Regions from separate parts of the Streptomyces sp. NPDC054794 genome, predicted to be linked through region 1. Evidence: riboswitches for the same ligand, from Rfam matches in the RefSeq annotation. Region 1 holds a riboswitch; the other holds the start of a gene.

Region 1 (3,508 bases):
CCTCGGCGAGCCGATCCTCCAGCTCGTGGATCAGCGTGAGGTAGCCCGCGGCCTGCTCGGCGGGCGCGAACGGGTGCAGCTGGCCGAACTCGGGCCAGGTGACCGGCTCCATCTCGGTGGTCGCGTTGAGCTTCATGGTGCAGGAGCCCAGCGGGATCATGCCGCGGTCGAGCGCGTAGTCGCGGTCGGACAGCTTGCGCAGGTAGCGCAGCATCGCGGTCTCGGAGCGGTGCTCCTGGAAGACCGGGTGGGTGAGGTAGTCGTCGGTGCGCCGCAGCGCGTCCGGCAGGGTGTCCTCGGCGGCCGCGTCCAGCGCCTCGACGTCGGCCTCGACGCCGAACGCCGACCACACGGCGGCCAGCTGGGCCCGGTCGGTGGTCTCGTCGCAGGCGAGGGACAGGTGGTCGGCGTCGACCCGGTGGAGGTTGACGCCGTTCTCCCGGGCGGCGGCGAGGATCTCGTCGGCGCGGCCGGCGACCTTGACGGTCAGCGTGTCGAAGTAGGCGCCGTGGACGACCTCGACCCCGCCGGCCCTGAGGCCCGCGGCGAGGATCGTGGCGTAACGGTGGGTACGGCGCGCGATGGCCTTGAGGCCCTCCGGCCCGTGGTAGACGGCGTACATGCCCGCCATCACCGCCAGCAGCACCTGCGCGGTGCAGATGTTGCTGGTCGCCTTCTCGCGGCGGATGTGCTGCTCGCGGGTCTGCAGGGCGAGCCGGTAGGCCTTGTTCCCGTCGGCGTCGACGGAGACGCCGACGAGGCGGCCAGGCAGGCTGCGCGCGAACTTCTCGTGCACCGCCATGTAGCCGGCGTGCGGACCGCCGAAGCCCATCGGGACACCGAAGCGCTGGGTCGTGCCGACGGCGATGTCCGCACCGAGCTCACCCGGGGAGGTGAGCAGGGTCAGGGCGAGCAGGTCGGCGGCGACCGTGACGAGCGCGCCGCGCTCGTGCGCCTGATCGATGACCGGCTTGATGTCGCGTACGACACCGGAGGCGCCCGGGTACTGGACGAGCACGCCGTTGATCTCGCGGTCGGCGAGCTCGGCGGGGATGCCCTCGCTCAGGTCGGCGACCACGACCTCGACGCCGGTCGGCTCGGCACGCGTCTCGATGACGGCGACGGTCTGCGGCAGCGCGTCCGCGTCGACCAGGAACAGGCCCTTCTTGTTCCTGCCCATGCGCCGGGACAGCGACATCGCCTCGGCGGCGGCGGTGCCCTCGTCCAGCAGGGAGGCGCCCGAGGTCGGCAGGCCGGTGAGCTCGGCGACCATGGTCTGGAAGTTCAGCAGGGCTTCGAGCCGCCCCTGGGAGATCTCCGGCTGGTACGGCGTGTAGGCCGTGTACCAGGCCGGGTTCTCCATGACGTTGCGCAGGATGACGGGCGGCGTGAACGTCCCGTAGTACCCGAGCCCGATCATCGAGCCGAGGACCTGGTTGCGGTCGGCGAGGGAGCGCAGCTCGGCGAGCACCTCGGCCTCGGTCCGGGCACCCGGCAGGTCGAGCGCGTCGGCGTTCTTGATCACATCCGGCACCGCGGCGGCGGTGAGCTCGTCGAGGGAGCCGTAGCCGACGTGCGCGAGCATCTTGGCCCGCGCCTCCTGGTCGGGCCCGATGTGGCGCTGCTCGAAGGGGATGCCCTGTTCGAGCTCGGTGAGCGGAATGCGATGGGCGGTCATTGCGGAGGCCTCCTGGTCTGACACGACCTTCGAGGGGCACCCCGGCACGGGTACCCCGACGGCCTCCCCCTCTGTCATCTCAACCTGAGAGTTTCACCGGGTCGCCCTAGGGCACCGGTTTTCACCGTCGGTGAGAGCGGAAGCCGTCGACATCCGCCCTGCTTTCCAGAGTGACCTCGTCCGTGCGGTACGTGGGCCTGAGAGATTCCGGGGAGGATTTGCTCCTTCGGCGCCTCCGGTGATGATCCGGAGGACTCTCCCGCACGGGGTCAGCAGCCGCTTGCCAGGGTACCAGCGAGGTCAACGACCGGGCCTTCGAGTGGCCGCCTTGCCGAATCTGCTCTTTTGTAGTGCTTACGGATGCGTTGCGACCAAGTGGAGGGCCCGTGCAGACCGACATCGATCCGCGCAACCTGATCGGGCGCAAGGCGTTCGACCGCAACGGCGCCAAGATCGGCACGATCGACGAGGTCTACCTCGACGACGCCACCGGGGTGCCCGAGTGGGCGGCCATACGCACGGGCCTCTTCTCCCGGGACGCCTTCGTCCCCCTCGAACCCAGCGAACTGGTCGAGGGCACCCTGCACGTCCCCTTCGAGCGGGCCCTCATCAAGGACGCCCCCGACTTCGGCGTGGGCCGCCACCTCTCCCCCGAACAGGAACTCCAGCTCTACCACCACTACGGCCTGGACGTGGCCCCACCCCCCAACCACCCCGACCACGACTTCGGCCACTTGGCGGGCACGGACGAGACGTGAGAGGTGGGGGCGAGTGCGGGGCGGGAGCCGGGGCATGCGATGCCCGGTGGGTCGGTCGCCCAGGAGGCTCTCTGCTGGGCAGCGGGCGGGTCGATCGGGGACCAGGAGCCCTGCGGCGCAGGCGGGAGCAGCGGGCGGGTGCCCGGGGGGCGAGGAGCAAGGGGGGTCGGCAAGGTGGGTAGCAGGGTGCCGACCGACGGGGTCGGGGAGCGTGACAGGCGGGCCAGGGTGACTTTCCTCCCACTCCCCAAGCCCCACACGCGAAACAGCAGAGGTCCTCACGCTCCCCAGCCCCCACGCGCACCGCAGCGGCCCTCAGACCCTCCCGCTCCCCCAGCCCCACTACGCACCCGCACCCCAGCGCCCCTCACGCTCCCAGGCCCCAGCCCCCTCACCCCGAACCCGCCCCAGCCCCCTCCAAGCTGCCCTCACCCCCATCAGCCCCCTCGACGCCGTCCCCCGAGGTCCCCGCGTCCCCAGCGCTCCCACCCTCCTCCGGCGGCTCCCCGCGCGAGACCAGGGGAAGTGGGTCCGTCGGCTCCAGGTCCGGGTCGTCGACCCGGAACGTGCGGACGCAGCCGGGCGGTGAGTCCGGTGTTTCGAAGCGCACGGTGACCCGGCCGAGGCCGCTGCCCTGGACCCAGCCGTGCCCGTACTCCGCGTGCCGGACGTCATGGCCCGCGGACCAGTGCCGCGCTGCGGCCGCGGGCTCCTCGGCCGCGGGCTCGGCCGCGACCTCCTCCGGCCCCAGATCCCCCCGCTCACCCGCCGCCTGGGCGAAGAGGTCCTCCTGGGTGTAGTCGGCGAGCCCGGACACCCCCACCCCGAGCAACCGAACACCACCCGTCGTGTCCACGGCCTCCAGCAACCGGGCGGCCGCCTCCCGGACCACCGCAGGATCGTCCGTGGGCCCACGCAGAGTCTCCGACCTGGTCAGCGTCGAGAAGTCGTACCGCCGCACCTTCAGCACGATGGTCCGCCCCGACAAACCGGCCCCGCGCAGCCTCCGCACGCACCGGTCGGCCAGGCGCTGCACCTCCAGCCCCACCCTGACCCGGTCGTGGATGTCCAC
Region 2 (3,508 bases), on a different contig from region 1:
CGGGCCACGTCAAGCCCGTCGACGACCTCGTACGACCGGTTCCAGCCGCTGGCCGACAGCTCCTGCGCGGAGGTCACACAGGGGGCGTAGCCGAAGCCGTCGACCTCCATGTTTCCGTACTGGGCGTCGGGCGAGCCGGCCTGGCCGTGCCACAGGAGCATCCAGATCTGGCCGGAGTTCGGTGTCGCGAGCGCGCGCAGCAGTGCCTCGTAGGCGTCGTAGCGCCCGGGCGTGACTTGGCGCAGCATGTGCTCGACGCTGCCGCTGCGGCTCGGGCTCACCTGTCGTACCGCCCCTTCAATTCGTTCCCCGCGTTCGGAGACAGCTTAAGCGCCCTGAAGCGCGGGGCCCGTAGGCCGTGCGTCAGCCGCCGTGCTGAAAGAAGGGCCGGACGTTCTCCCTGAGCCAGTGGCCCACCGGGTCCTCGGCCACGTCCAGGAGGACCAGGTTGACCGGCCACGGGAGCGGGACCTTGCCGAGGGCGCGGCCGAGTGCCTCCAGGGGCTGAGCGCGCAGGTCGCCCTCCCACTGGGAGAGTTCGACGCCCACGAACATCACCGGGTCCGCCGTCTCGATCACGGCCAGGCAGCGGCGGGCCGTGCGGACGACGCCCGTGGCCGCGAACTCGGCGGAGGCGGCGGCGAGGAAGTCGACCGGGTCGTCCTGCCAGTCCGGTTCGAAGAGGCGGACGCGGCCGCCGGAGGCGGGACCGTCCAGCGGGGTGCGGCCCGCGCGGCACAGCTCGGCCACCGCCTCGGGCGGGAGCGGGATCCCGACCACGCCGTCGGGGTTGACGGCGATGCCCACCTGCGGGGGCAGCCCGCGGGCGAACTCGACGGCGGGGGCGATGGTGAACGAGATGTGGCCGCCGACGACCTGGCGGAACTGCTCCTCGGAGCTGAACACCGGGACGTAGACCTGGCCGTCGATCTCCATCGTGGGCAGGTCGAGGTTGCCGCTGTCCGGGCCGCCGCCGTTGGGCAGCGGGATCCACAGGAAGCTGCGGCCCAGGACCTCGATGACGCGGCCGCCCGCCGAGGGGACGCCGATCGAGGCCGACAGCACCTCCTCCAGCTCGTTGCCGGGCCATCCGCCGTGCGGATGGGGGTGCGCCTGTGCCGGGAAGTCCGCGGGAATGTCCGCCGGGAAGTCCATCTGCCTACCGCCTGCTGGGAACCACTGGTGTGGCTGGAAAGGCTAGCGGGTGCGGGTGACAGGGCGTCCCCACCGTGGGCCTCACCGCCAGAAGCCGATGTGGCGCAGCGCGTCCGCCGCCGCCCGGTCCAGCAGCACCGCCGAGCCGCAGCCGGCGGGCGGGCGGCCCTGTTCCACCGCGCGCACGAGGCGGGTGGCGGCCCTGCGGTGGCGCAGGAAGGCGTAGCGGGAGACGCCCCGGCCGCGCTCGCGCTGGCCCTCGCGCGCGGTGCCCGGGGTGACGTCGAGGAGCAGCAGGTGCAGCGTGCCGCCGCGCCTGCGGGCCTCGCGGGCCAGCCAGTCGCGCACCCAGGCCTGCGCACCGCAGTCGTGCACGACGACCCCGTCGCCGGTGCGCAGGGCGCGGCGCAGCCCGGCGTAGTGGGCGAGGCGGACCAGGGGGCGGTAGAGCGCGTACGGGAGGAAGCGGGGCAGGCGGGCCGCCCAGCGGTCGCGGGTGTCCTGGGAGTCGATGCGCAGTCCCCGCACCGCCCGGTGCATCAGCGTCGACTTGCCGCTGCCGGGCAGCCCGGTGATCACGACCAGGTCGCGGGGGCCGAAGAGCAGGCCCTGCGGGCTGCGGCCGGCCCGCTCGCGCAGATCGCGGACGACGGCCGCGGAGCGCTCCTCGCACCGCTCGCGGGCCGGTGCCGCGGGCTGCTCGGGCATCGCGATGCCCGTGGTCGTCGCGTACGCCGTGTGCCTGTTCACCGTGATCGTCCTCCCCTAGGGCCCGGAGAATCCCTGCCCATCGAGTGTAAAGAGAAGGTAATGCGCGGTGTCTCGTGTTTTCGTTCGCGTACTGCCACAGCCCGGTTACAGATGCGGACCCTGCCATGCGCGGGCGAGGCGTGCAATGATGTGCGCGCCAACTGCATACCGGCCGTTTGAATCCGCGCGGGAGAGTCCCCAGCAGCCAGCTGCGCCGGGGCGCCGAAGGAGCAAGTCCCTCCCTTGAATCTCTCAGGCACCGTTACCGCGCGGGCGAGGCACATCTGAAAAGCGGGCCGCTGTGACAGTGGCTCCACCCAAGGTGCAAACCGTGTCCTCCCTATAGGGGTGGTCATGGCGAACCTCTCAGGTTCCGATGACAGATGGGGAGGAACGACCTCGCCTGTCATGCCTTTGGGAGACGACCGACCGATGAGCAGTACCGAACTCCGGCACACCGCGCTCGACGCCCTGCACCGCGCGCTCGGTGCGACCATGACCGACTTCGCGGGCTGGGACATGCCGCTGCGCTACGGCTCCGAGCGCGACGAGCACGTCGCCGTGCGGACGAAGGCCGGGCTCTTCGACCTCTCCCACATGGGCGAGATCACCGTGACCGGCCCCGAGGCCGCGCGCCTGCTGAACTTCGCCCTGGTCGGCAACATCGCCTCCGTCGGCGTCGGCCGCGCCCGCTACACCATGATCTGCCAGTCCGACGGCGGCATCCTGGACGACCTGATCGTCTATCGGCTGGCCGAGACCGAGTACATGGTCGTGGCCAACGCCTCCAACGCCCAGGTGGTCCTCGACGCGCTGACCGAGCGCGCGGCGGGCTTCGACGCCGAGGTGCGCGACGACCGCGACGCCTACGCGCTGATCGCCGTCCAGGGCCCCGAGTCCCCCGGCATCCTGAAGTCCCTCACCGACGCCGACCTGGACGGCCTGAAGTACTACGCGGGCCTGCCCGGCACGGTCGCCGGCGTCCCGGCCCTGATCGCGCGCACCGGCTACACCGGCGAGGACGGCTTCGAGCTGTTCGTGAAGCCGGAGCACGCCGTCGAGCTCTGGCAGGCGCTGACCAAGGCCGGCGAGGGCGTCGGCCTGGTCCCCTGCGGCCTGTCCTGCCGCGACACGCTGCGCCTCGAAGCCGGCATGCCGCTGTACGGGCACGAGCTGACCACGGACCTGACCCCGTTCGACGCCGGTCTCGGCCGCGTGGTGAAGTTCGAGAAGGAGGGCGACTTCGTGGGGCGCGAGGCGCTCACCGAGGCCGCTTCCCGCGCCGAGCAGAACCCGCCGCGCGTCCTGGTCGGCCTGGTGGCCGAGGGGCGTCGCGTCCCGCGCGCGGGGTACGCGGTCGTCGCCGGCGGCGAGGTCGTCGGCGAGGTCACCTCGGGTGCCCCCTCCCCCACGCTGGGCAAGCCCATCGCCATCGCGTACGTCGACGCGGCGCACTCCGCGCCGGGCACGGCGGGCGTCGGTGTGGACATCCGCGGCAACCACGAGCCCTACGAAGTCGTGGCACTGCCGTTCTACAAGCGTCAGAAGTAAAGACTGATCTTCCAGGGGCCCCGGCGCGCCCAGCTGTGACGCCGGGCACAGC

What was found. Region 1 has a riboswitch for glycine ahead of gcvP (aminomethyl-transferring glycine dehydrogenase). Riboswitches for the same ligand answer to the same signal wherever they lie in the genome.
Region 2: linked by a shared signal. The riboswitch ahead of gcvT (glycine cleavage system aminomethyltransferase GcvT) and the one ahead of gcvP (aminomethyl-transferring glycine dehydrogenase) in region 1 are both predicted to bind glycine.

The regions. Positions count from the first base shown of each region.
Region 1 covers NZ_JBSHAQ010000061.1:47,796-51,303, forward strand. Annotated here, with positions in the region: gene gcvP (aminomethyl-transferring glycine dehydrogenase) at 1-1,678, opposite strand, end outside; glycine riboswitch at 1,854-1,950, opposite strand; gene ACWGKT_RS40885 (PRC-barrel domain-containing protein) at 2,065-2,436, shown strand; gene ACWGKT_RS40890 (DNA polymerase IV) at 2,828-3,508, opposite strand, start outside.
Region 2 covers NZ_JBSHAQ010000036.1:46,068-49,575, reverse strand. Annotated here, with positions in the region: gene ACWGKT_RS31780 (enhanced serine sensitivity protein SseB C-terminal domain-containing protein) at 1-248, opposite strand, end outside; gene ACWGKT_RS31775 (enhanced serine sensitivity protein SseB) at 364-1,155, opposite strand; gene ACWGKT_RS31770 (AAA family ATPase) at 1,237-1,911, opposite strand; glycine riboswitch at 2,083-2,183, shown strand; glycine riboswitch at 2,184-2,298, shown strand; gene gcvT (glycine cleavage system aminomethyltransferase GcvT) at 2,338-3,456, shown strand.